2 linked regions of the Magnetococcus marinus MC-1 genome follow. The protein of the gene in region 1 interacts with the protein of each later gene in a pairwise test. Links are inferred from orthologs where the notes say so. Each region holds a gene or a part of one and is shown in the gene's direction. Other genes may lie near its edges.

Region 1 (3,318 bases):
GGTGGCTGGGACCAACAGCAGTACTCTGGAGCTACGTTTTGTGGTCAAGGGGGGGGATATTTTGGTGGGGGATCTGCTCATTACCTCGGGTACCGGTGGGGTTTTTCCCAAAGGGGTTGGGGTTGCTCGGGTGACCTCGCTTAATCCCAATGCGGATGGGTTGTTTATGCAGGCTACCGCCCGGGCATTGGTGGATCTTGACCGCTTGGAGGAGTTGCGTCTCATGCTGCCGGTGGTGGATGCCGAACCCCTTAGTGAGGGTGAGGAGGCCACCATTACGGATCGCACCGATTTGCGCCCCTTGGGATTGCTGCCCGAGGGGACAAACACACCATGACGCTAGCAGGGAGCCTGCTGGCACCTTGGTTGCCGCTGTTAAGTCTCATGCTGGCGGTGGCGGTGCAGGAGGTGGCGTTGCCTTATCAGGCTTGGTCGGTGTTTCGTCCAGACCTGTTGTTGGTGGCGCTCTTTTATTGGCGTCTCTACCGGCCTGACCGCTGTGGACCGGGTTCTGCCTTTGGGGCAGGGGTGGCGGTGGACCTGCTCAGCGGTGGTCCCATGGGGATCAACGCTTTGAGTAAAATTTTGATTACCCTGCTGATCCGCCGTTTTGGGCCACGTTTGCGGGCGACCGATGCCATCTTTTTGGTGCCAATCCTGGCGCTGTTGTCGCTGTTGGACCAAATGATACAGTTGGGTCTAGCCACCCTGGTGCAGGGGTGGGGGGTGCGGTGGCCGCTGCTGCTGGGGCGGGTGGTCTCCACCGCGCTGGTGGCGCCGCTGGTGGTCGGGGCGCTGATCCATATTCACCGTATCTGGCTAGGAGAGACACCTCGTGCTGGAAGATGAGTATGAACGTTTTCGCTTTGATGCCCGTAAACGGGTCTTGCTGTTGGGGGGCCTGCAAGGTGGGTTGATGCTGCTGCTGGCGGGGCGTCTGTTCCAGTTGCAGGTGCTCAAAGGTGGGGACTATAAAGATTTGGCCGAGGATAACCGGATCAGTTGGAACCCCATACCTGCACCACGGGGGCGTATTTTGGATCGCTTTGGGCAGGTTTTGGTGGACAATGTGCCCGACTATCGGTTGCTGATCGTGCCCGAGCGGGCCGGACCGATTATGCCCTTGGTGGCGCGTCTGCGTAAGTTGGTGGATCTCAATGAAAAACAGATCAAAGGTTTGTTAAAGCAGATTAAAAGTCAACGGGCCTTTTTGCCAGTGCAGGTGCGCGATAACCTGAGCTGGGAAGAGGTGAGTCGATTGGAGGGGCGTCAACACGCTTTTCCCGGCATGATGATCCAGGCGCAAAGCCGCCGCAACTATCCTCATGGCGCCAGCGCGGCGCATCTGCTGGGCTATCTGGGTGAAGTAACCCCACGGGATCGAGAGCGCTTTCGCCGAGTGGCGTTTCGCTCGGGGGATCTGGTGGGTAAAAGTGGCATGGAGCGGGCGCTGGAAAAAAAACTACGCGGTAGTGAGGGTATTGCAGAAATCGAGGTCAATGCCGTGGGGCGACAGGTGCGCCAACTGCGTGCCAGCCAACCTAAATCGGGTGAAGATCTGGTGCTTACCATTGATCTTGCCTTGCAGCAAGATGCCGAAAAGGCACTGGGTGATCGCGCGGGTGGTGTGGTGGTGCTGGATCCCCGTAGTGGTGAAGTGTTGGCGATGGTAAGCTCACCCGCTTATGACCCTAACCATTTTATTCAAGGTTTTAGCAGCGAAGCCTGGGGTCAACTCATCAACGATCCGCAGCGTCCGTTGGCCAATAAGGTGCTTCAGGGGCAGTATCCCCCTGGTTCGACCTTTAAAATGGTGGTGGCACTGGCCGCACTGGATAGCGGGGTTTTGGAAGCCACGCAAAAACTCCACTGCGCGGGGTATTGGGAATATAAGGGGCACCGCTTTAATTGCTGGCATCGGGGTGGACATGGGCGGGTGGATCTTAATCAGGCCATGGCCCAATCGTGTGATGTCTATTTTTACCGGATTGCCGAAAAGGTGGGGATTGACCGCATTCATGACATGGCGGCACGTTTGGGTTTTGGGCAACCCTGCGGTATCGAGTTGGCGGGGGAGTTGCGAGGGGTTAACCCTTCGCGCCAGTGGAAACGCCAGCGTTTTCGCAAATCCTGGTTCCCAGGGGAGACATTGATAACCGCCATCGGCCAAGGCTATCTGACGGCAACACCATTACAGTTGGCCAATATGACCGCGGCGCTTGCCAATGGAGGGACCCTTTACCAGCCCTCGTTGGTTCGACCGCGCGGTGGCTACGAACCCCGCGTGTTAAACCATGCCCGGTTGGATCCAGAGCATCTGCAACTGGTGCGGGCAGCAATGGAGCAGGTCTATTATGGCTACTTGGGCACGGCCCGTAACGCGCAACCGGTAACGGTCAAGGCGGCTGGTAAGACGGGTACTTCTCAGGTTATTGCCCACAAGGTGGATACCGTGGGCGGCAAGCCTATCCCCAGTCAGAACGAGCGTCATCAGGATCATGCCTTGTTTGTCTGTTATGCCCCGGCTGTGGACCCAGAGTTGGCCATTGCTACGGTGGTGGAGCATGGTGGGCATGGGGGCAGTGCGGCAGCACCGGTGGGACAGCGCATTATGGATGCCTATTTTACCCGCCGCCAACAGCGCTGTGAGCGCCGCCCCGTATGAGTAGCGAAACCCGTATTAAACGCGAGGGGGTGCTCAGCGCGTCGCCCCAGCGGTTAACCTTGGACGAACGCATTTATCGCTTTCCGTGGGGGTTGCTACTGGCGCTGTTGGCGATTTTAGGCATGGGGCTTGGGGTGCTCTACTCGGCCACTGGAGGGGATGGTGAGGTGTTGTTTAAACAGGGCCTGCGGGTTGGGGTGATGTTGGCGCTGTTTTTTGCCTTGGCCCTGTCTGGGGATAAGCTGTTTCGGCATAATGCCTATGTGATCTATTTTGGGGTGCTGCTGCTGTTGGTGGCGGTGTTTGCCATGGGTCACATTGGCATGGGGGCGCGGCGCTGGATTGATCTGGGGGTGGTGCGTCTGCAACCCTCGGAGTTGATGAAAGTGGCGCTGGCCATCGCCTTGGCGCGCTGGTTTCATGATCGCAGTGTGGCCAAAAGCATAGGCTTAAAAGATCTGCTGGGTCCGGTGGTCTTAATTAGTTTGCCCCTGGTGTTTATCCTTAAACAACCCGATTTGGGAACCGCGGTGGCGGTGGCTGTGGTGGGCATGGCGGTGGTTTTTGTGGCAGGACTATCCTGGAAGGTGCTGCTGGGGGCGGTGGTGATGCTAGGGGCGGCGATGCCCATGGTGTGGAACAGTCTGCATGAT
Region 2 (3,443 bases), 1.2 Mb from region 1 along the record:
GGGGCAATCTGTTGCCATAACGCAGAGGGGCACTGTAAGCTCAGTCCATATTCTGGCCAACCCTCCAACACTTGGCAAAGTTTGGGATCTTTAGAGAGTGCCTCCAGGGGCAAAAAAAGTGTCATCTCGCCCTGTGCGCCTTGCTCCAACCGGGCTGTTGCCCCCCAAACCGGTAGAGTGAGCAAAAAAATGAGGCCAAATAGAAGAATCTGCGCCCAAATGCACGGCGTGACCTTTTGGAACAGCTTCATAAACGGTAAACTATCCACTTTTGAGTGCCCCTAGGGTTTGGGGTGCGCCATAGGTTCATTGATTTCACCCAAAACGGAACGGCGAAACCACTCCATGCCGGAAAATCATACAGACAAGAGTGCACCGACAAAAGGTGCGGCGAAACCAAAACGTAAATCCCGTTGGATATGGCGCTGGTTTAAGCGTCTCTTTGTGCTGGGGCTGTTACTGACCCTGGGCGGGGGGATCTATGGTTGGTCCATCTATCTTAAATTTTCCCGCGATCTGCCCTCGCTGCGCAGCTTGCAGGATTATCACCCTTCATTGGTAACGCGGGTCTATGCGCGGGACTATCGTTTGATGGGCGAGTTCTACATTGAACGACGCAAATTTATTCCCATCAAAGATGTTCCCCCCATGCTGGTCAACGCCTTCCTCGCCACGGAGGACGCCCGCTTTTACAGCCATTTTGGCTTAGACCCCGTGGGCATCCTACGCGCCTTTATCACCAACGCCATCGCTGGACGGGTGGTGCAAGGGGCCTCGACCATCACCCAACAGGTGGCCAAAACCTTTCTGCTCACCGCCGAGCGAAGCTATACCCGCAAAATTAAAGAGGCCATCCTTGCCCTGCGCATCGAAGAGACCCTCACTAAAGAGGAGATCTTGGAGCTCTACATCAACCAGATCTATCTGGGGGCCGGGGCCTATGGGGTTGGCTCGGCTGCACGCATCTACTTTAATAAAGATGTTTCAGAGTTAAGCATTGCCCAGATGGCGATGCTGGCCGCGCTGCCCAAAGCGCCCTCTCGCTACTCGCCATGGAACTATGAAAAGCGCGCTAAAACCCGTCAATTGGTGATCTTGCAGCGCATGTTTGACGTGGGCCAAATCACCCGTGAACAGGCCATTGAAGAGGCCGCCCGCCCCCTGGAGTTAGCCCGCCCCCAGGTGCCCCTGGAACAGGTTGCACCCCACTATCTGGAACATGTACGGCGCACCCTGTTAGAAGAGTGGGGCTCTAGCCGTCTCTACCGGGGTGGGCTGGATGTCTACACCACCCTGGACCCAACCCTACAGGTGGCCGCCCAACAAGCCGTGCGGGATGGGCTGGTGGCCTATAGCCAGCGGCATGGTTATATGGGCCCTATGGGCAAACTGGAGAGTGTGGATAAAGCCAGCCTCGCTAAATGGCTGGAGCAGGTGGAAAAAGATCCGGTCACCACGCAAGGTTTTGTGAAGGCCGTGGTGTTGGAGGTTCCCCCTCAGGGGGCGGCCAAAATCATGCTCGCCAAGGGGCACACTTTTGATTTACCTTTCTCCGCTGTCGCTTGGGCCAGACCCCGCACGGAAAAGGATTTAATGCCCGGCAAAGCCATTGATAAAATAAGCGCTATTTTATCACCTGGTGACATCATTTTGGTGGATCTTAAACCGGCGTTAACCCCCAATGCCAAAGGGGATCTGGAGCCCGGCCATCAGGCTATTTTAGCGCAGGAGCCCGATGCCGAAGCCGCCCTCATCAGCATGGACCCCAACACCGGGCAAATTATCGCCATGGTGGGGGGGTATGACTATTCCAACAGTGAGTATAACCGCGCCACCCAATCCAAACGGTTGCCCGGTTCGGCCTTTAAACCGTTCATTTATGCTGCGGCTCTCAGCCAGGGTTACACCCCGGCCAGCCGCATTGATGATGCACCCATCCCCATTGTCTATCGCGATAGTGTGACCGGCGAGCGCAAGATCTGGAAAGCGGAAAACTATGAACGCCGCTTCTACGGCCCAACCACGCTGCGGGTAGCGTTAGAACATTCACGCAACTTGGTGACCATCCGCCTCCTAAAAAACCTGGGTGTGCGGCAGGTGGTGCCTTTTGTGGAAAAATTTGGTCTGGATATTCCTGAAGCCCGTCAAGATCTCTCCATCGCTCTGGGCACCATGAACTATTCACCCATGGAGATGGCCCAAGCCTATGCAGCCTTTCCCAATGGCGGTAAGTTGGTGGAGCCGGTCTATATAGCACGGGTGCAAGACCGTTATGGACGCACCATTTTTCGCCATCGTAGCGGCGACTGCCAGCTCTGCCATAAAGAGACCGAACGTTCCATCACCAACATGTTAGAGGGGCGGGATAAAGATCTGCCCAAGGGCCACGAAAATATGTTTGGAGAACAGGTTATGGAGCCCCAGGTAGCCTATCAGATCACCAACATGCTCAAGGGCGTCATTACCCATGGCACCGGCCAAAAGGCGCGGGTTATCAACCGTCCCTTGGCGGGTAAAACCGGCACCACCAACGATCTGCGGGACGCTTGGTTCCTTGGCTTTAGCCCCTCCTTAGTCACCTCGGTATGGGTAGGTCGAGATGACTATGCTACCCTGGGTTATAAAGAGACCGGTGCCCGTGCGGCGTTGCCAATCTGGATCGACTATATGCAAGAGGCACTCAAAGACCGCCCCATTGTGGATTTCCCCGTACCTCCCGGCATCTATTTAGAGTCGGTGGATGGCGACAGTGGCGGCCCCGTGACCGATGCCACCAAGCGGGTGGTGCTGGAAGCGTTTAAACCTGAAGATCGTCAGGTTCGCGCTCAAGAGATGCGTCAATTTAACCCCAATGGGCGCAGCGACCCCATGCAGCAAGGCAGCCCTATGGGCAGCGCCACCGATGGCGGTTCCATTCCCTCTGGGCTTTACTAAAGAAACGGCCAAGGGGAGCCTATCAAATGCCTCCCTTGGGGTATGCTCGCTCCGTTTGAGACCGGATTTAAAAAAACGGTGTGCGCGCGCTTTCCTAGAGCATAGCGTGGTATCGTTACTGGAGTTGGGATTGCGCAGCTCATCGCCATAACACATCGGCTTTAACAGCATCGCTTGCGGCGGCTATGAGAAGGATTCGACGAGCCAACACCCGTTTTTGGAGGGCTGGCCGCAGCCCATGGTCGCATTCTTGTAAGCGGCAGCCCACACCACATTGTTCCAGAATCCTCGCCCCTTTTCTTGATTGGAGCTCCCATGCCTGCTCTTTTTGGCACCCCCTTTCGCCCCTTTTTCCTGTTTGGGTTGCTCTACGGTCTTCTCGCCATGGCGCTCTGGGTTGCCACCCTGCTGCTGCCGGAGGGGTGGCCCCTGGTACCCATGTTGGTAAACACCCCCTTGATGCCGGTATTTTGGCATGGACACGCCCTGGTTTTTGGCTTTTGCGGGGC

Evidence for each region.
Region 2: the proteins of mrdA (region 1) and MMC1_RS11900 interact in binary tests that used the Escherichia coli proteins (3 or more experiments, as listed by UniProt). The link is inferred for Magnetococcus marinus MC-1 from one-to-one orthologs.

The regions. Positions count from the first base shown.
Region 1 is NC_008576.1:1,717,288-1,720,605, forward strand. What follows is about bases 251-3,250. They hold mrdA (penicillin-binding protein 2), read left to right. Parts: upstream 251-835; coding sequence 836-2,665; downstream 2,666-3,250. Other genes in these bases: mreC (rod shape-determining protein MreC), read left to right, coding at 251-337; mreD (rod shape-determining protein MreD), read left to right, coding at 334-849; rodA (rod shape-determining protein RodA), read left to right, coding at 2,662-3,250. Also shown: more of mreC, read left to right, coding at 1-250; more of rodA, read left to right, coding at 3,251-3,318. UniProt on the Escherichia coli protein: Catalyzes cross-linking of the peptidoglycan cell wall. Responsible for the determination of the rod shape of the cell. Is probably required for lateral peptidoglycan synthesis and maintenance of the correct diameter during lateral and centripetal growth.
Region 2 is NC_008576.1:2,952,064-2,955,506, forward strand. The notes cover bases 15-3,139. They hold MMC1_RS11900 (penicillin-binding protein 1A), read left to right. Parts: upstream 15-345; coding sequence 346-2,934; downstream 2,935-3,139. Other genes in these bases: MMC1_RS11895 (hypothetical protein), read right to left, coding at 15-125. Also shown: more of MMC1_RS11895, read right to left, coding at 1-14; MMC1_RS11905 (NnrS family protein), read left to right, coding at 3,250-3,443. UniProt on the Escherichia coli protein: Cell wall formation. Synthesis of cross-linked peptidoglycan from the lipid intermediates.